Regions from separate parts of the Actinomadura sp. NPDC047616 genome, predicted to be linked through region 1. Evidence: riboswitches for the same ligand, from Rfam matches in the RefSeq annotation. Region 1 holds a riboswitch; each other region holds the start of a gene.

Region 1 (7,740 bases):
GTACTGCGGACCGTCGTCTGCCAAACCGCCGACGCGTCCGGACGCCGGAAGAACTCTTTGACTTGCTCCCGGATGCTGGGATCTTGGGGCGGCTTTGCTGGCGTCCGCGCTCCCGGGCTGCGTGCGGCGCTGCGGCGCGTTTAGGCCGACGGGCACGCCTATCTGGTGCTGGACGGCACTCCCGATCGGCCGTGTGGCCGTCGCCCGGCTGTTCTACTCGGGAAAGCGCAAGAAGCACGGCATGAGCCTGGAGGTCATCGTCACTCTTGGCGGCGACATCGTGTGGGTGTCGGGGCGCAGCCGGGCGCGTGGTGATGTGACTGCGGCTCGCATCTGGGGGTGTCCTGGGCGAGTTGCGCGCTGCCGGAGTGCTCGCGCTGGGCGACAAGGGCTACTGGGGCGCGGGTGAACCGTTGATCACGCCGTACAAGGGGGAGGGTGAGCCGGAGTCTCAGGAGGGTGCCAACCGCGCGCACGCCAGGTTGCGCGGCCGCGGCGAACGAGCCCATGCCCAGTTGAAGACCTGGCGCGTCCTGCTCAAGCTGCGCTGCCCGCACAAGGCCGGCTGCCTCGCCGGGGCCATCCACGTCCTGCAACACCGTGAGATCGCCGCCGCCGCCAAGGATGAAAAGCGCTCAGTGAACACAATGCGTTGGGGGAGGCGTGCCGTCGGGTGCTGTGTGAACCGTTCTCGTGCGGGGAGGGGGTGCCGGGTTCGCTAACGAGCGGCTAACAAATGATCAAGAGGCCGTGTTCTCGATCTTGAGAACCGGCCTCTGACCTGCTACTTCTCTGTCGGGACGGCGGGATTTGAACCCACGACCCCTTGACCCCCAGTCAAGTGCGCTGCCAAACTGCGCTACGTCCCGGCGCCTGCCGCAGCAGGCGTGATTACTGTAGCGCAGTCTGCGGGGTCATGCGTACCGAGATAGCGGGAGCCTGGGCTCGGGTGGGCCGGGTCGGGGTGGCTCTGGTGGCGGCGTTCGGGGTGGTTTGTGGGTGTGACCAGGGGGCGGAGCGGACGCCGGGGGCTGGGCCGGTGAGTGGTGGGGCGGTGGAGTCGACCCAGAAGGCGACGCAGCAGGCGACGCAGAGGGCGACCCCGAAGGTGGCCCGGGAGCCGGTGGTGCCTCGGGGAACACGGGCCGGGTACGTGGTGTTCGACCGGGAGAGCCGGAGGACGGTGCGGGAGTACCGGGCGCACCGGGTGTTCCGGTCGGCGTCGGTGGTGAAGATCCTCATCGCGCTCGATCATCTGGAGCGGAGCCGGGAGGCCGATCCGCGGCTGGGGCCGATGCTGCGGTCCAGCGATGACGCGGCGGCGACGGCGTTGTGGCGGCGGGGTGGGCGCGGGGCGATCGTCGAGCGGATGGCGCGGCGGATGGGGCTCACCGACACCAGGCCGCCGCCGACGGACAAGCCGGGGTTCTGGGGGTACACCGCGCTCAGCGCCGCGGACGTGGTGAAGACGTACCGCTATCTGCTGGAGAGGGCGCGGCCCGAGCACCGCGAGGTCGTGCTGCGGGAGCTGCGCAGGGCCACCAGGCGGGGGACGGACGGCTACGACCAGTACTTCGGGATTCCGCGGGCCGTGCCGAAGCCGTGGGCGGTCAAGCAGGGCTGGTCGGGCTTCGGGCAGGGCGCGTCCGGGGTCGTGCCGGGGGATCTGGGGCTGGGGCGGCCGGTCCTGCACACGACCGGGCTCGTGGGGCCGGGGGAGCGGTACGTCGTGGCGGTGCTCACGCTGCAGCCGGCGGGGACGTCCTACCCCACGGCGGCCGCCAGGATCACGGCCTTGACCCGCCAGGTGTGCGCCTTGTGACAGCAGGGGGGAATGGGGGGCTCGTTCCTGGTGTTGTTGCAGGTCAGAGTGCCTTTACGTTTTTTGCCCTAGCGTGGGCATCTGATAACGTCAGGCCCGAATCCCGCGACGCGCGCCATGCGTCGTGGCCCGTCGTGACCCGGGAGGGACCGGGGCGCGACCGTGGCGCGCGGGAACGCGCCCCCCACCGAGATCAGACCAGTGAGCGGCCGCCGTGGGCAGCGGTGGCCGTGGCCGAGTCCGTGTCCGTCGCCTGAGCGAGGACCGGAGCCGGGGACCCAAGTCGGGCCGAGCAGGCCCCGGGGTGAATCGGCGCGTCGACGATGCGCGCCGTAGGGCTCTTCCATGCCCGAATCCGTCAGCTAACCCGGTAGGCGCCATGGGAGACAAGGAGTTCTCTGCATGCCCGATCGAATCGCTTCTCAATCCCCCGAGGCTCGTCTGGGCGTGGGCGTCGCCATGGGGACGGTGCTGGCCGGAGCCGTCGGTTTCGCCCTCATCGCTCCTTCCTCGAACGAGGAGCCGCAGGTCAAGGGGCCTATCGCCCAGGCACAGGTGGAGAAGGCGCACAGGAGTGTCGCCATCGGTGAAAAGCCCGAGGGCTACGCGGTTCCGATCCGCAAGGTCGAGCCGTCCGAGGCGATCCGTCTGGCCCTGGAGCAGGTCGGTGTCAAGGAGGGGCCGGACCGGCAGACCAAGTACCACGACTGGTTCGTCTCGACGCCCAACGCGAAGATGACGGCCAAGCGTGACGGCGGGTTCAGTGTGGACGCCTACAACGGCGCCGAGTGGTGCAACATGTTCGTGTCCTGGGTCGGTGCGCAGCTCGGTGTCAAGGACATGGGCTGGGACGCCTACACCGTCCAGCACGCCAAGTGGTTCGCCAAGAAGGGGCGCTGGGGCCACAAGGCCAAGCCCGGGGCCGTGGTGTTCTTCGACTGGCAGAACGGGTCCGGGGGCGGCATCTACGGCATCGACCACGTCGGCCTGGTCGTCGAGGACAACGGGGACGGCACCATCACCACCGTTGAGGGCAACACCAACAACGCCGTGGAGAAGCGGGTGCGTCCCAAGTCGCTCGTCGCCGGGTACGGGTACCCGGACTACGACGCCGACTGACGATCGGCGGGCAGCGGAGGGCGTCCGGCACGCGCCGGGCGCCCTTTGTCGTCCTGAATGCCGCAATCATTCACTTTTTTTGTGGTGTCTTCTACTCCGTCGTTGCGGTGGCCGGAAAGGTATCCGGCACGCGGGCAGGGACGGGGGGAGGACACGTCCATGAGGGCAGGGCCGCACGGGCACGTCCCGTCTGGGCGCCTCCTGCCCGGCTCCCACCGGCCTGGTCCGCGCGGCCCTGACGTGAGCGTGGTCGTGATCGCCTTCAACGACGCGGGTCGGCTGCCCCGGGCGGTCGGTTCGGCGCTGAGGCAGTCGCTCAGCGCTGTTGAGGTGGTGGTCGTGGACGACGGGAGCACCGACGGGACGGGGCTGGTGGCCGAACGGCTGGCCGCCGAGCATCCGGGACGGATGCGGGTCGTGCGGCTGCCGGTCAACTCCGGCGGGTGCGGCCGCCCGCGCAACGCGGGCGTGGAGCGGGCACGCGGCCGGTATGTGATGTTCCTCGACAGCGACGACGTCCTGGACCCGCACGCCTGCCTCAACCTGCTGACCACGGCCGAGGACACGGGCGCCGACCTGGTCTCCGGGCTGTGCACGCGCGTTCACATGGACCGGGTGCGCAAACGGGAGCGCCCCTGGTACCCGTGGCTCTACCAGCGGACGGCGGTCTACGGCGCGCTGTGCGACAACCCGGACCTGCTGTACGACACCCTCGCCACCAACAAGCTCTACCGGCGCGCCTTCCTGGAGAGGCATGGGCTGCGGTTCGCGGAACGGCTGCACTACGAGGATCTGCTGTTCACGGCGGAGGCGTACCTGGCGGCGTCCCGTACGGCGCTCATTCCGCATCGCGTCTACAACTGGCTGGTCGAGCCCCATACGCGGTCGATCTCCAGCCGGCGTTCGGAACTGGCCAACTTCGCCGACCGGCTGGAGATACACCGGCGCATCGACGCGCTGTTGCGACGGCACGGTGACGAGGAGTTGCGGCTCGCCAAGGACGTCAAGTTCGTCAACCACGACCTGCTGCTCTACATGCGCGATCTGCCGTGCCGCGACGCCGTCTACAGGGAGGGTTTCCGTGCACTGGCCGCCGACTATCTGGCCGGCCTCGACCCTCGGGTCTACGAGGCGGCCAGCCCCATGGCCGCCATCGCCGCGTACCTGTTGCGTGAGGGCGACCAAGACGGGGCGTTGGCGGCGGCGGAGTATCCCGTGCTCGGTGCCGAATTGGTCCAACACGACAAACGTGTCTTCTGGAGCGGGCGGTATGCCTCGTCGCGCGAAGCGCGCCGGATTCTGGACGTGACGCATCTGGGGCTGCAGCAGTGCCCGCTCAGTGAGCTTCGCCCCCTCAATGTGGTCACCGGGCTGACGGTGCGGGACGGCCGCGCGCGCTTGCGCGGGCACGTTCTGAATCCCCTGGGCAGGGTGGCGGGGGACGCGACCATGACAGCGAGCCTTGAGTTGTCCGCCAGGCTGAGGCCCCGGCGGGTCTTCCGCGTCACCGCGACCGTCACCCACGCGGGGGATCGGCTCCTGTGGGCGGCGGACTTCGATCCGGTACGGCAGGTTGGTCCCGTGGGCGTCGCCGACGCGGTGTGGGACGTGCGGCTGCGCCTGAACGTGGACGGCGAGGAGGTCGTCACCCGTCTGTCCGGCAGGGAACTCGGCGGTGCGGTGGAGCACGTGCTGTTGCCGGTGCGTCCGCGCCTTTCACGACTCGCGGCCGGGAGTCTGCGTCCCTACATCACCACGAGGGGGAATCTGGCCTTCGTCCTGCATAGGAGCGGACGCGCGTGGCGTACCGCCCGGGCGGCCGCGAAAGCGCCGCTGGGGCGTCGTGCTCTCCGTAGCGCCCGCCGCACGCTGAGAGCCGCGCGACGCCTCCACAGGGCGGCCCGGCGTGCGGTCACGTCCCGTACCACCAAGACGGCCGTGTTCAACCACGTGCTGAGCCGGCTGCCCGTGCGCACGGGCACCGTCGTCTTCGAAAGCCACATGGGACGCCACTACGCCGACAACCCCAAGTACATCCATCGTGAGCTACGCCGGGCAGGGGTTCCGGTACGGGCCGTGTGGGCGTACGACTCCTCACCCCGGGGCTTCCCCAAGGACGCCGTGCTGGTGCGCCGGAACTCGTGGGCGTACCACTGGGAGCTGGCCCGAGCCCAGTTCTGGATCGACAACCAGGGATTCCCCGGCGGGCTGCGCAAGCGGCCGCAGACCACCTACATCCAGACCTGGCACGGTTCGGCCTTCAAGCTGATGGGCTTCGACCAGCCCCGGATCAAGCGCGCCGGGCGGGCCGAACGCGCGCGGCTGCGTCGCATGGTGGAACGCTACGACTGCTTCCTGATCCGCTCGCGGCACGATGTCGACACGCTCGTCAGAGGTCTCGGCGTACGCGCCGAACTGGTGCCGGCCGGATATCCGCGCAACGACCCGCTCGTCAATGCCGATCCCGACGTGGCCGCGGAGGCGCAGGCGCTGCGCCGCTCCCTCGACCTGGACGACGGGCGGCGGGTGGTGCTGTACGCGCCCACGTTCCGCCGTGGCCCGGACGGGGAGCCGGTGCGCCACGTCGACCCGCCGATCGAGCCGCGGCGGTTCGCGCGCGAGTTCGGCGACGTGATGGTCCTGCTGGTACGGCCGCACTACCTGTGCCGTACCCGGCGGCCCGCGGCAGCCGGAATCCGCGCCCTCGACGCGGGCCGCCTGCCCGACGTCACGCCGCTGCTGCTGCTCGCCGACGCGCTGATCACCGACCACTCGTCCCTGATGTTCGACTACGCGCTGCTGGACCGGCCGATGATCCTGCACGTGCCCGACCCGCAGACGCTGGGCGGCGGCTACTTCGACCTGACCGAGCACGCCCCGGGCCCGGTCACCGCCACCGAGGACGACCTGGTGGCCGCCCTCGCCGACCTGGACTGCGTCGGCGCCCGATACGCCCGGCGCCGCCGCGCCTTCGTCCAGCGGTTCGGCGAGTACGACCGGGGCACCGCCGCCCGCGCCGTCGTGGAGCGGTTCTTCACCACCAGGGAGGGGGCCCGCGATGGCTGAGCCCAGGGACGTCTTCATCGTGTGCAACAACACCGACGCCGTGGGAGGCCTGCAACGGTGGGCGCATCACCTCGCGCGCCTGCTGGCCGGGCGCGGGCACCACGTCACCCTCGTCGGCGTCACCCACGCCGCCGAGCGGCACGACTACGAGGCGGACGGCTCGTACGCCGTCGTCACCCTGCACGAGCAGTGGCGGCCCCCCATGATGGCATGGCGCCCCCACTCCGTGCGTCAGCGCCTCAACGTCGCCGCCTACGGGCGCGACCTGTGGCGCACCAGGACCCTCCGCCAGGGGGCGGCGCGCCTGTCGGAGCTGTTCGCCGGGGCGAGCCCCGGCGGCGTGGTCATCGCGGCGCAGGTGTGGGCGATGGAGTGGGTCCGTGCGGCCGACACCACCGGGCTCAAGGTCATCGGCATGACGCACGAGTCGTACGAGGCCACGCGTCAATCGTCCCGCTATCCCCGCGTCAGGGAGCTGTTCGCCCACTGTGACCGCCTGCTGGCGCTCACCGCCGAGGACGCCGACGCCTGGGCGCGCGACGGCATGACCAACGTCGGGCACATGCCCAACCCCCTGCACGTCACGCCGCGCCGCCTGCCATCGCTCGACGCCCCCATCGTGGCCTGCGTGGGGCGGCTGTCGGCCGAGAAGGGCGTGGACCTGCTGCTGGAGGCGTGGGCACGGGTCGCGTCCCGGTACCCCGGCTGGCTGCTGCGCGTGTACGGGGCCGGACCCGAGGAGGACGAACTGCGCCGCCAGGTCGCCTCGATCCCCGAGATCGCCACGTCGGTGGAGTTCCGCGGGGTCGTCTCCGACGTCGAGACCGCGCTCGCCGGCTCCTCGATCTTCGTCCTGCCGTCCCGGGCCGAGGGGTTCCCGATGTCGGTGCTGGAGGCGATGGCCTACGGCCTGCCGACCGTGGCCTTCGACTGCGCCCCCGGCGTCCGCGCCCTGCTCACCGACGGGCAGGACGGGCTGCTCGTGCCGCCGGGCGACACCGCCGCCCTCGCGGCGGCCCTCGGACGGCTCATCCGGGACGACGCCCTGCGCCGGGCCATGGGGGCGCGGGCCCGCGCGTCGGTGGAGCGCTACCGTCCCGACGCCGTCCTCGACCGCTGGGAAAGGCTCTTCACGTTGCTGCACCGGAACGTGCCGATCGTTTCCGAGCCGATTCCAGAAACATCTTTTGCTGACGAGGAATTTACTGGTCCATGGCGGCGGAGCAGAAGATCTTCAACGGGCGTACGTGCTGGTGATGCCTCCGAGGAGGACTCTTGACCCTGGCTTTGTAGTACCGCAGTTCCCGCCCCTCGACCGGTTTGTCGACGATGCCGACACTCATTGCGGTTCGTCCTATATTCCGGTGTTGTGGAAATCGTGGACGCGGGGTGGAAGCGGCCGCCCGGTGGGCGGTCGCGGCCGGACGACGTAGCCGGACAGGCCGGACCTGGGACGGAGCGCGCCCAGTCCGCCGCCGGGCGGGCGGGGCACGCCGCCGGGGCGGTCGGCGCGGGCTCCTCCACGAACGGCGAGCCGCGGCTTCCGGCGGGCGGCAGACGCCCCCGGGACGCCGCGCCAGAGGCTCCCGGAGAGCCGGTGCGGGCGGAGCCGCCGCCCAAGGTGCCGGGCAAGGTCACGCCGTCGGACGCGCCGGCGTCCGACGACGTGGACGACGCCGCCCAGCCGGACGGCGGCCCTCCGAACGAGAGCAAGCCCCCACGGGCCACCAAGC
Region 2 (7,740 bases), on a different contig from region 1:
ACGTAGAGCAGGCAGATCCCCCCGGAGACGGCCAGCGCGCCGATGAGCGTGCCGTGGAGCACGTCGTCGTTCTTGGCGTGCCCCAGCTCGTGCGCCACGATCGACTCGACCCGCTCGGGCGGGGTGTTCTTCAGCAGGGTGTCGTAGACGACGATGCGCCGCGTGGACCCGAACCCGGAGACGTAGGCGTTGAGGGCGGTGGTGCGCCGTGACGCGTCGGCGACCAGCACGTCCGTCACCGGGACTCCGTCGCGCTCGGCCATCGCCAGCAGTTCGCTTCGCAGGGGGCCGGCGGGCAGCGAGTGGAACCGGTTGAACAGCGGCTCGACCGCCACCGGGTAGGCGAACGACGCGGCGACGACCAGGAGGAACCCGCCCGCCGCGGCCCCGGCCCACCACCAGCGGGGGAAGCGCCGCACCAGCACGTACAGCAGCGCCAGCGCCACCGTCCAGATCACCCAGGTGATGCCCAAGGACTTGAGCTGGTCGGTCAGCCACGACGCCCACGACTGGGTGGACAGCCCGTAGCGGCGCAGCACCGACTCGCTCCACGCGTCGAACGGCAGCCCCGCCACCCGCACGACCGCGGTGAGCAGCAGCGCCGCCACGGCCACGCGCAGCGGCCACCACCGCACCCGGGCCGTCGCCCAGCCCACGAACCGCGCCCCCAGTGGCGTCAGCCCCAGGACGAGCACGAGGGCCAGGCCGATGAGCAGCCCCGCGTACGCGGGCGGGGCCAGGGCCGCGTCGAACGCCCGCGACCGTTCGATCTGGGCGGGGGTGAAGTCGAGGGCCGGGTCGGGGGCGACGTGCCCGCCGGGGACGCGTCCGGGCAGCGGGTTCCACGGCGTGGTGACCGCCAGCACGACGCCCACGGCCGCGAACAGCACCACCGACGCGACCGCCGCCGCCACCCGCGGCCTGGCACGCCCCCGGGGGGCCTGCTCCGGCCGGGCCGGCCGGGGCGGTGGGTCGCTCGCCCGGGCGGCGCTCACCGGAGCGTCCGCCGTGTTCTCGCCGCGCTCGCCGCTCACTGCCTCGCCTCCGCACACGCCGTCCCGCCGTCCGGCTCGTCTCGTCGCCGGCCCGGTGCCGTCGGCCCGGTCTCGTCACCCGGCCCTGCCGCACGTCTCGTCAGCCCAGCTCCTCGCGCAGATAATCGCGCCACAGCGCGGTGAAACGGTCCGGGCCGACGCCCAGTGTCCCGCGCAGCGCGGTGTCCTCCGGCATGCGGCCCGCGGCCCGGTAGAGCCGGACCAGCGTGGCCTCACCGTACCGCTCGGCGATCATCCGGCACGCCAGCCACGCCCCCTGGTACGCCTGCGACAGCCGCGGCGAGGAGCCGTCGAAGTCGGCGCGGCCGGGGAGCCGGGCGGGCAGCCGCCCGGCGGCGACCTCGGCGCGCAGCTCGCGGGCCGCCGACCGGACGCCGACGTCGGCCCGCAGGTAGCCCACGTAGTCGGCCAGGCCCTCGATCAGCCACAGCGGGGTGCGGCCGTCGCGTGCCCCGCCGGTGGCCACGTGGGTCAGCTCGTGCGTCAGCACGACGTCGCGGCCCAGCTCGTTGAGGCGGGCGAACGCGGTGGGAGAGACGACCACGCGGTCGGCGCCGGGTCCCTCGGCGGTGGGCGCCACGGTGGCGACGGCGGCGATCTGGTCGAGGTTCTGCGACGGCCCGGCCAGCGCGGCGGCCAGCCGGGCGTCGGCGGGCACCAGCGCGACGGTGCGCCTGCGCCGGCCGTCGCCGGTCACGCCGGCGACGACGGGCACGGCCGCGTCCAGGCGGCGGGCGATCTCTTCCAGGCGCGGCCCGTCGCCCACCACGAGGGTGTGGCGGCCCCGGACCACGGTGAGCGGGCCGCCGTCGAAGACCTCGCCCTCGTCGGCCAGGCCGCGCGCGGAGCCGTCGCCCACGACCGTCCAGAAGCCCGCACGCGGCGCGAACGTCAGGTAGCGGATGCGGACGACGGATGCGTCGTCGAAGCCGCGCAGACGGTAGCTCAGCCGCACGCGGGCCACGGCGGTGCCGGGTTCGACCCGGTCGAGCGTCTCGCTCCACGACGCCAGCGGAAGCCGGAGCAGGTTGTCGAACAGGCGGCCCTGGGCGTCGCGGTACGGGGCCGGGGCGGTGGCGACCGTGGCCATGAAGGCGGTGCGGTCGCGTTCGCGTACGGCGCGCGTCCGGTTGGCCAGGACGGCCGCGACCGCGCGCGCGTCGGGCGCGGTGGTGGGCGTCGCGGAGGCCGTGGTGCGGGCGGGCGAGTCGGATCCGGCGGCGGTCAGGCCGAGGCCCGTCAGCAGGCATCCCGCGAGGGCGACCGCGGTCGCGATGACGGCCGCGCGGCGCGAGACCCGGCGGGCCGGTGTCCCGTCCGTCTCGGGGCGACCGTCGTCGTCCATCATGCGCGCGATCCTATGCGGGGAGCGGTGCCGCTCATGCGGCGTGACAGGGACGGGAAGACAGAACGGCGTGGCCGCCCGTCAGGGGCGGCCACGCCGCGGCAGAGACTGTGGTTCGGTCCGTCATGGACCCCGGAAGATGGAGACCGCCGGAATACCGGGGTGGCGGTCCGTGTTCTCAGAAAGAGTTCTCAGGTGGCGCTCACTCCTTCCAGACGCCTACCGGGTTAGCTGACGGGTTCGGTCGTGGAAGTCGACCTACGGCGCACATGTCCTCGACTATTCCGGGTGCGGGACATGGGCGCCGATTCACCCCGGAGCCGGCGACGGCCCGTACGGACGGGCCCGAGACGGCCGGCTCGGTGGGTCCCCGGCTCCACCCCGCGTGTTCGGGGCGGACTCGGCGGCCAAGCGGCGATGAACTTGTTCGGCTGGACTTGCTGAAGGACGGTCCCGGGTGCGGGATCCGTCCGGCCGGGCCCGGTGGGCCTCCGTGACGCGCTCACGGCGCCATGCACACCGAGGCGTGCGCACGTGCGGCCTGGGACCGGCGAGCGGGGAACGGCATCTGGCGGATGCCGCGGGGATGACGCGGCACGGTGTGCCGCTGCGGGGCGCGGCACCTGGCGGGTGCCGCGGGGGCGACGCCTGGGAGACGTCGCCGCTGGTACGGCGCCTGGCGGGCGTCGCAAGCGATCACAAAGTACCAAAGAGCGACGGATAGGCAAATACCCGACAAAAAGATCTACGGTCCAGGTCAGAGCGCATCTGACCTGGACCGTAGTCGCGAAAACGGGGCGGGGGCGAGGGGAGCGCGGGCCGTCAGACCCGTCCGGCGCCGTAGAAGTTCGTCCGGTAGTAGCCCGAGGTGATCGAGACGATCTCCACGTTCTTGCCGGTGCGCGGCGCGTGGATCATCTTGCCGCCGCCGATGTACAGCCCCACGTGCCCGAGGCTGTTGAAGAACACCAGGTCGCCGGGCTGCAGCGCGTCGAACGACACGCGGCGGGTCGCGGCGTACTGGCTGTTGGTGACGCGCGGCAGGTTCACCCCGGCCGCGCCCCAGGCGCGCATCGTCAGCCCCGAGCAGTCGTAGCCGTTCGGCCCCTCGGCGCCGTACACGTACGGCTTGCCGAGCTGCGCGTAGGCGAAGTTGATCGCCGTGCGCGCCGACCCGCTGGCCGGGCCGTTGTAGGTGGCCCCGCCGCCCGCGCCGGGCTTGTCGTCGCGCTCGCCGAGCCTGCGCAGCAGCTTCTTCTGCGCCGCGATCGACTTGTCGACCTCGGCCTTCTTCTCCCGCAGCTCCTTGGCCTTCTTGGCGACCTCGTCGTAGGCCGCCTGGGCCTGCGCCTGCTCCCGGCGCAGCCGCTGCGTGGAGGCCAGGAACTGGTCCAGCTCCGAACTGCGGTTGCGCGACAGGTGCGAGATCACCGCGGACTGGTCGAGGATCTTCTGCGGGTCCTCCGCGCCGGCGAACCCGACGACGTCGCCGGTGTCACCGTTCTTGTACGCGGTGGCCGCCATCTCGGCGATCTTGCGGCGCAGCTCGTTGAAGGTCTTCTGCTCGTCCGCGCCGGCCCTCTTGGTCGCCTGCAGCTTGCGCTTGGCGATCTTCAGGTCCTCGCCGACCTGGTTGTACTTCTCGACCAGCTGCTCGACCTGCTCGTTGAGCTTGGTCAGCTTCTTGCGGGCGTCGGCCGCGCTCGGCGTCGGCTCGGCATTCGCCGCCGCCATGGGCACCGTCAGGGACGCCGCCAGGGTGAGGCAGGCGGTCGCCACCAGGCGCCGGGGGGCGAGGTGCCCCCCGAAGAGACTCCGTGGGCCTCGCGAGTCCGCCGCGGGAGCCCCGGTCAAATGACTGGTCACGGTCGGTTATGCCCCTCTCGTCCATGACATCAGCGGACGACACTAGCGAGGGGTCACACCAGTCACAACCGATTCGTCACTACTTGCACTGCTTGTTTGGCACATGGCCACGCTGTGTCACGGAATGATCGCCGAGCGCTCAGGAGCGGCCCAGACGGCGCAGCAGCAGGGTCGACGGAGCGGGACGGGCCCCCGCGCGGCGGGCCGCGTCGGCCACCTCCCGGTCGGACGACACCACCACGATCGCCCGGCCCGACGGCTCGGCCCGCACCAGCTCGCCGATCAGCTCGTCGGCGGTCTGCCCGGGACGGCTGAACAGCACCCGCACCCCGCGCGGCGGGTTGATCGCCACCGGGGCGTCCAGGTCGGCGCCGTCGAACACGCACGTCACCTCGGCGCGGGTCTGCGCCGCCAGGCCGCCCAGCCCCGACAGCAGCCGGATCCGCTGGTCCGACAGCGGCAGCTCCCCGTAGCCGGTCTTGGTGACGTTGTAGCCGTCCACGACCAGATGCACCTGCGGCAGCGTCAGCAGCCGGTCCAGCAGCTGCGGGTCGTCGTCCGACAGCGACCGGCCGGGCAGCGCCCGCAGCGCCTGCGGGTCCGGCGCCACCCCGCCGACCGCGTCGGCCGGGCGGCCGATCGTGGACGGCAGCGCCAGCTCCCGCCGCACCCCCTGCGCGGCGTCCACCAGCGCGTCCAGCAGCATGCGCAGCCGCACGTCGTCGATGTTGCGGCCCTCCCGCGCGGCGCGGCGGGCCGCCTCGGCGTTCGCCTCGGCCTGCCCCAGCCGGGCGCGCAGCCGCCGCAGCTCCTTGGAGTCGGCCGCCGCCGACTCCAGCGCCGCCGCCAGCCGCCGCTCGGCCGCGGCCACCGTCGCCTCGGCGTGCTCGCGCACCGTGCGCGCCTTCGCACGCGCCTCGTGCAGCTTGCGCCGCAGATCGGCGATCTCGGCCTTGGCCTCGCGCAGCTCGGCCCGCAGCTTGTCCGCCTCGGCCGAACGCGTCGCGCGCACGGCCGCCAGCTCCTCGCGCAGCGCCGCGACGCGGCGCTCGGCGGCGGCCTCCTCCGAGGCGGTGGCCGACCGCTCCAGGTCCTCGCGCGCCGCCTCCACCTGCCGCGTCCAGCCGTCCGGCCGCAGCAGGTACGCCAGCGCCGCCACCCGCACCGGATCGGCGGCGGGCGGCACCTGCCCCGCCTCCAGCGCCTCGGCCAGCTCGGCCTGCCCGGCACGCAGCGGCTCGGCGACGCGGCGCCGGAACGCCTCGTCCTTCTCCAGCAGCGCCGCGATGTGCTGCGCGGCGAACTTGGCGCGCTTGCGCCGCTCGAAACGGGCGAACGGGCGCAGCGGGACGGGCACCTCGTCGGGCGGGAGGGCGCCGATCAGTTCCGCGGCGGCCTCGACGACGTGCTGCCGGACCGCCTCGGGGAGGGGACGGGCGAGCCGCTCGTCCGGATCCGGGCCGCTGTCGATGGTCCTGCTCCTCCCAGGCCGAAATGACCCCCGGTGCGCTGTCTGTTCCCGGGCGTCATGCACCTTAACCGGCGCGAACGCGTGATCCCCCGACCCCCTTGCCACCCCGGGGGGTTCTGGGGGGTCGTCCCCCCGGCAAGGGTTCGGCCGGTTCGCGCCCGCCCCCCGAGGGCACAGCGGCCACACGGTGCGTTCCGGCGACGTCCACACTAGCGGCCCCAGCACTGTCGGTGGCGTCCTCTACGGTCGCCAGCATGACTGCTGTGCCCGGCCATCGCGGTCACGCCTCCCGCGGCGGACCCGCCCCACTCCACGGCGTCCAGGGCACCCTCGACGACCTCGGCACGCCCCTCGCCGAGGTCACCTTCGTCGTGGTCGACCTGGAGACCACCGGCGGCTCGCCCGCCGACTCGGCCATCACCGAGATCGGCGCGGTCAAGGTCCGCGGCGGCGAACCGCTGGGGGAGTTCGGCACGCTCGTCGACCCGGGCGGCCCCATCCCGCCGTTCATCACCGCGCTCACCGGCATCACCCAGGCCATGGTGACCGCCGCCCCCCGCATCGAGGCGGTGCTCCCGGCGTTCCTGGAGTTCGCCCGAGGCGCCGTGCTGGTGGCGCACAACGCCGGGTTCGACATCTCCTTCCTCAAGGCCGCCTGCGCCGCCCACGGCTACGCCTGGCCCGCGTTCCCCGTCGTCGACACCGTCGACCTGGCCCGCCGCGTGCTGACCCGCGACGAGGTGCCCAACTGCAAGCTCGACACCCTGGCGCGGTTCTTCCGCACCGGCACCGCGCCCTGCCACCGCGCGCTCGCCGACGCCCGCGCCACCGTCGACGTGCTGCACGGGCTCATCGAACGGCTCGGCTCGTTCGGCGTGCACTCGCTGGAGGAGCTGCGCGGGTTCGCCAAGGCGCCCACCCCCGAGCAGCGCCGCAAACGCCACCTGGCCGCCGACGTGCCCAGCGCCCCCGGCGTCTACCTGTTCGAGGACGCCCGCGGCGAGGTCCTGTACGTCGGCAAGAGCGGCGACCTGCGCTCGCGCGTGCGCAGCTACTTCACCGGATCGGAGACCCGGCTGCGCGTGCGCGAGATGGTCGGCCTGGCCGAACGCGTCCGCACCATCGTGTGCGCCACCGGCCTGGAGGCCGAGGTCCGCGAGCTGCGGCTCATCGCCGAGCACAAGCCCCGCTACAACCGCCGCTCCAAGTTCCCCGAACGGTCGCTGTGGCTGAAGCTGACCGTCGAGCCGTTCCCGCGGCTGTCGATCGTGCGCGAATGCCGCGACGACGGCGCCGCCTACCTGGGGCCGATGGCCTCGCGGCGGCAGGCCGAGGAGGCCCGCGCCGCGCTGCACGAGGCCGTCCCGCTGCGCCAGTGCACCCAGCGGCTCACCCCCCGGCTCATCGCCGCCGGACGGGCCCGCACCTGCGTGCTCGCCGACCTCGGCCGCTGCGGCGCCCCGTGCGAGGGCCGCCAGAGCGCCGACGCCTACGCCGGCCACGCCGCCACCGCCCGGTCGGTCATGGCGGGCGACGTGCGTCCCGTCGTCGCCGCGGCGCAGGTGCGCATCGACCGCCTCGCCGCCGAGCTGCGCTACGAGGAGGCCGCCGTCCAACGCGACCGGCTCGCCGCGTTCGTCCGCGCCGCGGCGCGCAGCCAGCGCCTGGCCGCGCTCGCCCGCTGCTCCCAGCTGGTGGGCGCGCGTCCCGCGTTCGACGGCGGCTGGGAGCTGGCCGTGGTGCGCCACGGCAGGCTCGCCGCGGCCGGGACGATCCCCCCGCACGCCCACCCGCGCCCGTACGTCGACGCCCTCGTCGCCACCGCCGAGACCGTGTTCCCCGGGCCGGGCCCGGCGGGCGCCGCCGGCGCCGAGGAGATGGAGTGCGTGCTGCGCTGGCTCGACTCGCCCGGCGCCCGCCTGGCCGAGGTGCGGGGGGAGTGGAGCTGTCCCGTGCACGGCGCCGAGGGCCTGCGCCGCTGGATCGAGGCCGCCTACGTGACG
Region 3 (7,740 bases), on a different contig from region 1:
GCCAGGTAGACGTACTCGAACAGGCAGCCCTTGGGCCGCGGCTCGGCGAACCGCTCGGACCGCACCCCTTCCCCGTCGATCGCGACCAGCTCGCCGGGCTCGATCTCGCGGACGAACGCGGCGCCGACGATGTCCAGGGCGGCGGTCTCGGAGGCCACCACCCAGCCGCCGAGGTCCTCCAGGCGGCCGAGCACCAGCGGCCGGACGCCCTCGGGGTCGCGCGCGGCGTACAGCGTCTGCTCGTCCATGAAGACCAGCGAGTACGCGCCCCGGGCGTCCGGCAGGAGCTGCCGGGCCGCGCCGACCGGGTCGCTTCCGTCGGCCAGCGTGCCGTGCGTGGCCAGCAGCGCCGTCAGCACCTCGGTGTCGGTGGTGGCGGTCAGGACGCCGGGCTCCAGCCGCGCGGCCAGCTCCGGCGTGTTGATCAGGTTGCCGTTGTGCGCCAGCGCCAGCCCTCCGGCCTCGGTGGACCGGAACGTCGGCTGGGCGTTCTCCCACGTCGGCGAGCCCGTCGTGGAGTAACGGCAGTGCCCGACGGCGATGTGGCCGCGCAGCGTGTTGAGCACCGACTCGTCGAAGACCTGCGACACCAGGCCCATGTCCTTGAACACCACGATCCGCGACCCGTCGCTGACCGCGATGCCGGCCGACTCCTGCCCGCGGTGCTGCAGCGCGTACAGCCCGTAGTAGGCGAGCTTGCTCACCTCCGCACGGGCCGCCGAATCCGGGCGCACCCAGACACCGAACACCCCGCAGGCGTCCTGGGGGGAGCGGTCGAGGGGATCGATGTCGTGGCTCAGACGTCCATCACCGAGAGGCACCCAGACAGTCTAGATGCCCAACTCCCCTGCTCCCATCAGCACATCTCCTTAACCGACCTTTACCTGTCGGGGCGGCGTGGGGAGGGGTGGGCGCGGAAATCTGGTGGTCGACACCGGGGGAGGAAGCGCAGATGACGATGCCGGGCTACCAGACGTTCTCGCCGCCGACCGCGCCGTCCGGGCGTGGGGGCATGGCCGTCGCGTCGCTGGTGCTCGGGATCGCCGGGCTGCCCGCGCTGGTGCTGTGCGGGCTCGGGGTGCCGATGGCGCTGGTCGGGATGGTGCTCGGGATCATCGCGGCGGCCCGTGGGGGGCGGCGGGCGACGGCCGTGGCGGGCGTGGTGTGCTCGACGCTGACGCTGGCGATCGGCGGGGTGGCGGTCTTCTTCCTGCTGACCAAGGCCGCCGAGTGCGCCGACGAGGGCCGTTACCCCGACGACGTGGCCCGGCGGCAGTGCGTCGAGCGCGAGTTCCCGTTCGCCGAGCCGCGGCCCTGAAGGCTCATTCGGGGAGCGGGAGGAGACCGGACAGGTCGGCGCGGGGGCCGCTGGCCCGGACGCGGCCGGAGTCGACGGCGGCCGTCCAGGTCAGGCTGCCGGTGGCCAGGGCGATCAAGGTGGGCGCGTCCATCTCGACCACATTTGGGGGGGTTCCCCGGGTATGGTGCGGCCCGGCGACGCACTGCACGGCGGCGTAGGGCGGGACCCGGACCTCGACGGAGCGTCCGGGGGCGAGCTCGGCGAGCCGGTCGAGCAGTTCCCGCACGGCGCCGCGCAGGACCGGCCGGGCCGGTTCGGCGCCCGCGGCGTGCGCGGCCAGCGCGGTGTCGAGCGCGGCGCGGCGCAGGTCGGCGGGGTCGTCGCCGCCGGTGTGGGGAGGCAGACCGAGGGCGGCGCGCTGCTCGTCGAGGACGTCCCGGGTGAGCTGTTGTCGCGGCATCGGGACCGACGCTACCGGGTCGCCGGCCGGGGCCGCGATGCGGACTTGGGCCCGCGGACGCCCGCAACCCGGTAAAAATGTGACGGTTTGTCGAGTGGCGGTTTGTCGATACGAGGCGGTACGGATCACGGCACGGCGGACGCGGGGGCGCGGACCGGGGCGGCGCCCCGGACGGCGGACGGAGCAGGAGACGGGGGGCATGCCGGGGCGAGGCCCGGCGCGACGACACGGAGGTTCGCAAGATGGCCGAGGCGCTGCCCCTGCAGCCCGGTGATCCGCGACGAATCGGCGGCCACGAGATCATCGGCCGGCTGGGCGTGGGCGAGCAGGGCACGGTGTTCCTCGGCCGGGACGCGGCCGGGCGCTCCGTCGCGGTGAAGCTGCTGCACCTGCGGCTGAGCGGGGAGCCGGCGGCCCGGTCGCGGTTCACCGGCGCGCTGGCGCCGGCGCGGCGGGTGACGGGCCCGTGCACCGCGGCGATCCTGGACGCCGACGTCGAGGGCGACCGCCCGTTCGTGGTCGGCGAGTTCGTGGACGGCCCGTCGCTGCAGCAGCTGGTCGAGGAGGAGGGGCCGCGCGCCGGCGCGGTGATGGAGCGGCTGGCCGCGGGCATCATGATCGCGGTCGCGGCGGCGCACCGGGCCGGGGCGGCGCACCACGACCTCAAGCCGCGCAACGTGCTGCTGGGCCGGGACGGCCCGATGGTGACGGACCTGGGCGTGACCCGCGCGCTGGAGGCGGTGTGCGCGACGCCGACCGGCCGGGTCAGCGACGATCCTGCGTACAAGGCGCCCGAGCAGCTCAGCGGCATCGGCATCGGACCGGCCGCGGACGTGTTCGCCTGGGCCGTCACGCTGCTGTTCGCGGCCTCGGGCGCGTCGCCGTTCGGGGAGGGCTCGCCGTCGGAGGTCATGCAGCGGGTCGTGTACGACGACCCGGACCTGTCGGCGCTGCCCGGATCGCTGCGGGACGTGGTCGCCGACGCGCTGGCCAAGGACCCGGAGAGCCGTCCCGCCGCCACGGAGATCCTCGATCGGCTGCTGGGCGAGAGCGGAACGTTGACGTCCCGGATGCCGCCCTCGCTGGTGTCCGAGGCGCGGGAGCTGCTGCGCGCGCCCCTGCCGTCCGTGGTCACCTCGCCTGAGGTGCTTCCCCTGCAGCTGCCGCCTCCCACGGAGGCCCCCACGGCCGTGCAGCCGCCACCCCCTGCGGCCGTGCCACCACCGCCCCCTGCGGCCGTGCCACCACCGCCTCCCGCGGCCGTGCAGCCGCCGCCTCCTGTGGCGCCTGAGGCGGTGCCGGCGGGGTTCGGTGCTGTTGGGGGCGCCGCCGTGCACGTGCCGGTGCGGGACGACTTCGGCGGGGACGCGACGCAGGCGCTGCCGCCCCTGGCCGCCATCCCGGCGCCGTCGTCCGTCGAGGACACGGCGACGGACATGACCGCGCCCACGCCCCACCTGATCCCCGGCCTGGAGCCGCAGGACGACGACCAGCACGACGCGAAGCACAACCCCACGGCGATCCTGCGGCTGGAGCCCGAGCCGGAGCGTCCGTCACTGGCCTCGCGCCTGCCCAGGCTGCCGGGAGGGCGGTCGCTGCCGCGTCCGAGCAACCATGTGCTGGGCGTGGCGCTGTCGCTGGTCATCGGCGTGCTGGTGGGCATCGCGATCATCGCGCTGGTGCTGTGGCCGCAGTTCCGCGGCGACTCGGCGGAGGACCCGCAGCGGGCCGATCCGGCGGCCCGCGCCGCCGACGACCGTCCGGTCACCGCGATTCCGCCGGCGTTCGCGGGCGCCTGGCGGGGAACGGCGATCAACGCGTCGCGCGGAGCGCAGTTCCCGATCGAGGTGAACTTCGAGGCCGGGGCGACGTCCGCCCGCGCCTTCTACCCGCGGGAACGCTGCTCGGGGACGCTGACGCTGACGCAGGGCACCAACCGGACGCTGCGCATGGCGCTGACCATCGCCAAGCCGTGCACCAGCGGAAACGTGCAGATCACCCGGCAGCAGGACGGCACGTTGCAGTACGTGTGGACGAGCCCGAGCGGTAAGGCGACCTATCACGCCCGTCTCGCCCGGGGGTGAGAGCAGGAAAATCGCCGTGCGCACCGGCTGACCAGTTTCAGCCTAATTACCGGTTTTTTCGGTGAATTACAGGGCGTTCTCCAATAAAGTACCGGCTTGTCGACGCGCCCCGATCTTGGCCACGGGGGCCACGGGCGCGTCGCAGGCAAAGGAGACCCGGTGCGCCCTGTCCCCCCACGAAGATTTCTCGTCACCGGTGCGGTCACGGCCGGTCTGGTCGTCGTCGCCGCGCCGCTCTCCCTGGCCGCCGTCCCCGATCCCGTCCGGGTTCAGGTCACGGCCGCGCAGGGCACCCCCGTTCCGGGCAAGTACATCGTCACGCTCAAGGACGGCACCTCGGCGGCCACCACCGCCGGCCAGGTGAACGCGGGGTCGGTCCAGCGGTTCGGGGGCGCGCTCAACGGCTTCGCCGCCAAGCTCAGCGCCGCGCAGCTGGACAAGCTGCGCCGCAACCGCAACGTCGTCGCGATCGAGCAGGACCAGATCTACCGGGCCAGCACCACGCAGAACTCCCCCACGTGGGGCCTGGACCGCATCGACCAGCGCAAGCTGCCGCTGTCGAAGTCCTATTACTACAAGAACACCGGCAGCGGCGTGAACGCCTACGTCATCGACACCGGGATCGCCTGGTCGCACCCGCAGTTCGAGGGCCGCGCCAAGTCGGTCTGGAAGGCCCCGGCCTTCTCCGACGGCTGGGACTGCAACGGGCACGGCACCCACGTGGCGGGCACGATCGGGTCCAAGACCTACGGGGTGGCCAAGAAGGTCAACCTGCGGTCGCTGCGCGTGCTGGACTGCGAGGGCTTCGGCGAGCTGTCCGACGTCATCGCCGCCGTCGACTGGACGCGGAAGAACGCCGTCAAGCCCGCGGTCGCCAACCTGTCCCTGGGCGGCCCCAAGTCCACCGCGCTCAACACCGCCATGACGAACCTGTCCAAGTCGGGCGTCTTCGTCGCCGTCGCGGCGGGCAACGAGAACCAGAACGCCTGCAACACCTCCCCGGCCAGCGCCGGCTGGGTGCAGGCGGTCGGCGCGACCACCATCTACGACAACCGCGCCACCTTCTCCAACTACGGGTCCTGCGTGGACATCTTCGCGCCCGGCTACGGCATCAAGTCGACGTGGCCCGGCGGCGGCACGGCGTCGCTGTCCGGCACGTCCATGGCGTCCCCGCACGTCGCCGGGGCGGCGGCGCTGTACCTGCAGTCGCACCGCGGCGCCACGTTCCCGACCGTGCAGAAGTGGCTGAACGACAACTCCACCAAGAGCCGCCTCAAGCGCATCCCGAGCGGCACGCCCAACCGGCTGCTCTACAAGGGCACCGCTTGACCGTCGCAGTACCGCGGCTTGGGACCCCTGCCCGCCCGGGCAGGGGTCCCGCTGCGCGTGCCGCCGACGCGCTACGCTGCGGGGCGGCGGTCCGTCTTGTCTCGCAGTCCCGGCCATCCCAGGTTTCCCTTGGGTCTAATCTTGGCCAAGAACCGACCGGTTCCTTACAGTAGCCTTCGCCCACTGGGGTGGGCATGATCGCAAACCGATCGGCAGGCTGGCCGAGCCAGCCGAATCCCGCGGCCGTACTACGGCACGGGAACCGGGGACCCAAACGCCGGGCGGCCAGCCAGGTCACGTCGGCACCGGGGTGAATTCGCGGCCCCGCCGCGATAGGGCGGACTCCCGGCCCGAACCCGTCAGCTAACCCGGTAGGCGTCACAGGAGAGGAGACGACGTGGAGAGCCCGAGCTCCACCCGCCCCCGTCATGCCGCGCGGACGCGGCGCCCCGTCTTGGCTCTCGCCGTCGCCGCGGCGGCCGTCTTGGTGACGTCGGCGGGCACGGCGCCCGCCCAGGCGGACCCGGGTGACACCGGCCGGATGAGCAAGCTGAACAGGCAGATCGCCCAGCTCGACAAGGCGTACGGCGGCGACCTGGCCAAGCTCAAGGACGCCCAGTACGGCATCCAGAAGGCCCAGCAGAAGCAGCGCCTGCTCCAGCGGGACCTCGACGGCGCGCGCACCCTGGTGGCGCAGATGGCCGCCTCCCAGTACATGACGGGCACCACCGACCCGGCCGTGGCGGTGCTGGCCAGCGACGACCCCGACAACGTGCTCAACAACGCCAGCCTGGCCAGCCACGTGGCGTCCAACCAGGCCGCCAAGGTGCGCCAGATCGAGCAGCTGGTGACCGAGCAGAAGAAGGCGCGCGAGGAGTACCAGAAGAAGGTCGACGAGCTGGAGAAGGACATCGCGGAACTGCGCTCGCAGAAGCGCAAGGTCCAGGCGATGATCAAGAAGTTCAAGCCCGAGTCCCCCAGCTCCGGGATGGGCGGGGTCACCCCCCGCATGCTGAAGGTCAAGAACACCATCGACATCGAGTTCGGCCCGTTCCCGATCATCGGCTGCGTGCGGATGACCGGCGACCCGCAGGACCACGCCACCGGGCGCGCCTGCGACTTCATGGTCAGCACCGGCGGCACGATGCCGTCGTCGAGCGGCAAGTCCCTCGGCGACCGCACGGCCGAGTACGCCGTCGCCAACGCCAACCGCCTGGGCATCAAGTACGTGATCTGGCGGCAGCGCATCTACGACATGCGCAGCCCCGGCTGGCGCACCATGGAGAACCGCGGCGGCGTCACCGCCAACCACTACGACCACGTCCACATCTCGGTGTTCTAGGGGAGCCCGGCCTGTCCACTCACATGGGGTTCCACTGTTCGCACTGCGGACGGCACCACGACGAACTGCCGATGGCCTTCGCCGCACCGGCCCCGGACTACTGGGCCCCCGAGTTCGCGGCCGACCCCGCCAGCGAGCTGACCTCCGACACCTGTGTGATCAAAGGTCAGGCGTTCTTCGTCCACGGGCTGATCGAGATCCCCGTGGTCGACAGCGGCGAGATCTTCAGCTGGGGCGTCTGGGTGTCGCTCAGCCAGGACAACTTCACCCGCGCCCTGAAGCTCTGGGACACCCCGGGCAGGGAGGGCGAGCCCGCCTACTTCGGCTGGCTGTCCACGGAACTGACGCTCTACTCCCCCACGACGATCAATCTCAGGACCAACCTGCACACCCGCCCGGTCGGCGAACGCCCGTCCATCGAGCTGGAACCCACCGACCACCCGTTGGCGGTCGAGCAGCGCTCGGGGATCACGCGGGCCCGCGTTCAGCAGATCGCCGAGACCCTGCTCCACCCCGAAGCAAGGTAACCGCAACAACCCGCCGCCGGACGGACGTTCCGAGCACAAGAGACGGCGAAGGCCGCCGTCCGCTCGCGGCGGGCCGGCGGCCTTCTCGGGTGTGACGGTCAGTCGTTGGCGTAGCTGGGGACGATGTGCTCGTGCGTCTCGCGCAGTTCGGCGAGCGGGATGGAGAACAGCTCCTGCGGCTGCCCGTCGGCCCCCCGCGCGGAGATGTGGAGCGAATCGCCGCCCGTGACGCCGAGCTGGGTGACCGGGACCCCGGCGGCCTCGCACAGCGCCGCCAGGCGGCCCTCGGAGCCCGGACGGACGGCCACCACGGCGCGGGCCACCGACTCGCTGAACAGCGACACGAACGGGTCGCCGGGCAGCGTGATCTGGGCGCCCAGGCCGCCGCGCAGGCACGACTCCACCAGCGCCTGCGACAGGCCGCCGTCGGACAGGTCGTGCGCCGCCGACAGCAGGCCCTCACGGGCCGCCGCGACCAGCACCGAGGCCAGCGCGACCTCCGCGGGCAGGTCGACCTTGGGCGGCAGACCGCCCAGGTGCCCGTAGACGACGTGCGCCCACTCCGAGCCGCCGAACTCCTCGCGGGTCTGGCCCAGCAGCGCCAGCGTGGCGCCCTCGCTGCTGAACGCGATGCCGACGCGGCGCCGCACGTCGTCGTGCACGCCCAGCACGCCCACGACCGGCGTCGGGTTGATCGG

What was found. A riboswitch is a leader RNA that binds a small molecule or an ion and turns the genes downstream of it on or off. The one in region 1 is predicted to bind cyclic di-AMP.
Region 2: another riboswitch for cyclic di-AMP. It lies ahead of ABZ801_RS07195 (hypothetical protein); the one in region 1 lies ahead of ABZ801_RS24770 (CHAP domain-containing protein).
Region 3: another riboswitch for cyclic di-AMP. It lies ahead of ABZ801_RS04405 (hypothetical protein); the one in region 1 lies ahead of ABZ801_RS24770 (CHAP domain-containing protein).

The regions. Positions count from the first base shown of each region.
Region 1 covers NZ_JBEYTB010000010.1:309,290-317,029, reverse strand. The annotation lists partial or broken gene ABZ801_RS24785 (transposase family protein) at 106-605, shown strand; tRNA gene ABZ801_RS24780 (tRNA-Pro) at 796-869, opposite strand; gene ABZ801_RS24775 (serine hydrolase) at 1,055-1,822, shown strand; cyclic di-AMP (ydaO/yuaA leader) riboswitch at 2,063-2,213, shown strand; gene ABZ801_RS24770 (CHAP domain-containing protein) at 2,225-2,941, shown strand; gene ABZ801_RS24765 (CDP-glycerol glycerophosphotransferase family protein) at 3,182-6,007, shown strand; gene ABZ801_RS24760 (glycosyltransferase) at 6,000-7,286, shown strand.
Region 2 covers NZ_JBEYTB010000002.1:640,006-647,745, reverse strand. The annotation lists gene ABZ801_RS07200 (M48 family metallopeptidase) at 1-1,034, opposite strand, end outside; gene ABZ801_RS07195 (hypothetical protein) at 1,135-2,403, opposite strand; cyclic di-AMP (ydaO/yuaA leader) riboswitch at 2,603-2,816, opposite strand; gene ABZ801_RS07190 (NlpC/P60 family protein) at 3,223-4,134, opposite strand; gene ABZ801_RS07185 (NYN domain-containing protein) at 4,406-5,800, opposite strand; gene ABZ801_RS07180 (DEDD exonuclease domain-containing protein) at 5,992-7,740, shown strand, end outside.
Region 3 covers NZ_JBEYTB010000001.1:925,988-933,727, reverse strand. The annotation lists gene purF (amidophosphoribosyltransferase) at 1-821, opposite strand, end outside; gene ABZ801_RS04425 (DUF4190 domain-containing protein) at 953-1,318, shown strand; gene ABZ801_RS04420 (sterol carrier family protein) at 1,323-1,760, opposite strand; gene ABZ801_RS04415 (serine/threonine-protein kinase) at 2,003-3,844, shown strand; gene ABZ801_RS04410 (S8 family peptidase) at 4,004-5,173, shown strand; cyclic di-AMP (ydaO/yuaA leader) riboswitch at 5,392-5,567, shown strand; gene ABZ801_RS04405 (hypothetical protein) at 5,571-6,515, shown strand; gene ABZ801_RS04400 (DUF2199 domain-containing protein) at 6,539-7,042, shown strand; gene purL (phosphoribosylformylglycinamidine synthase subunit PurL) at 7,141-7,740, opposite strand, start outside.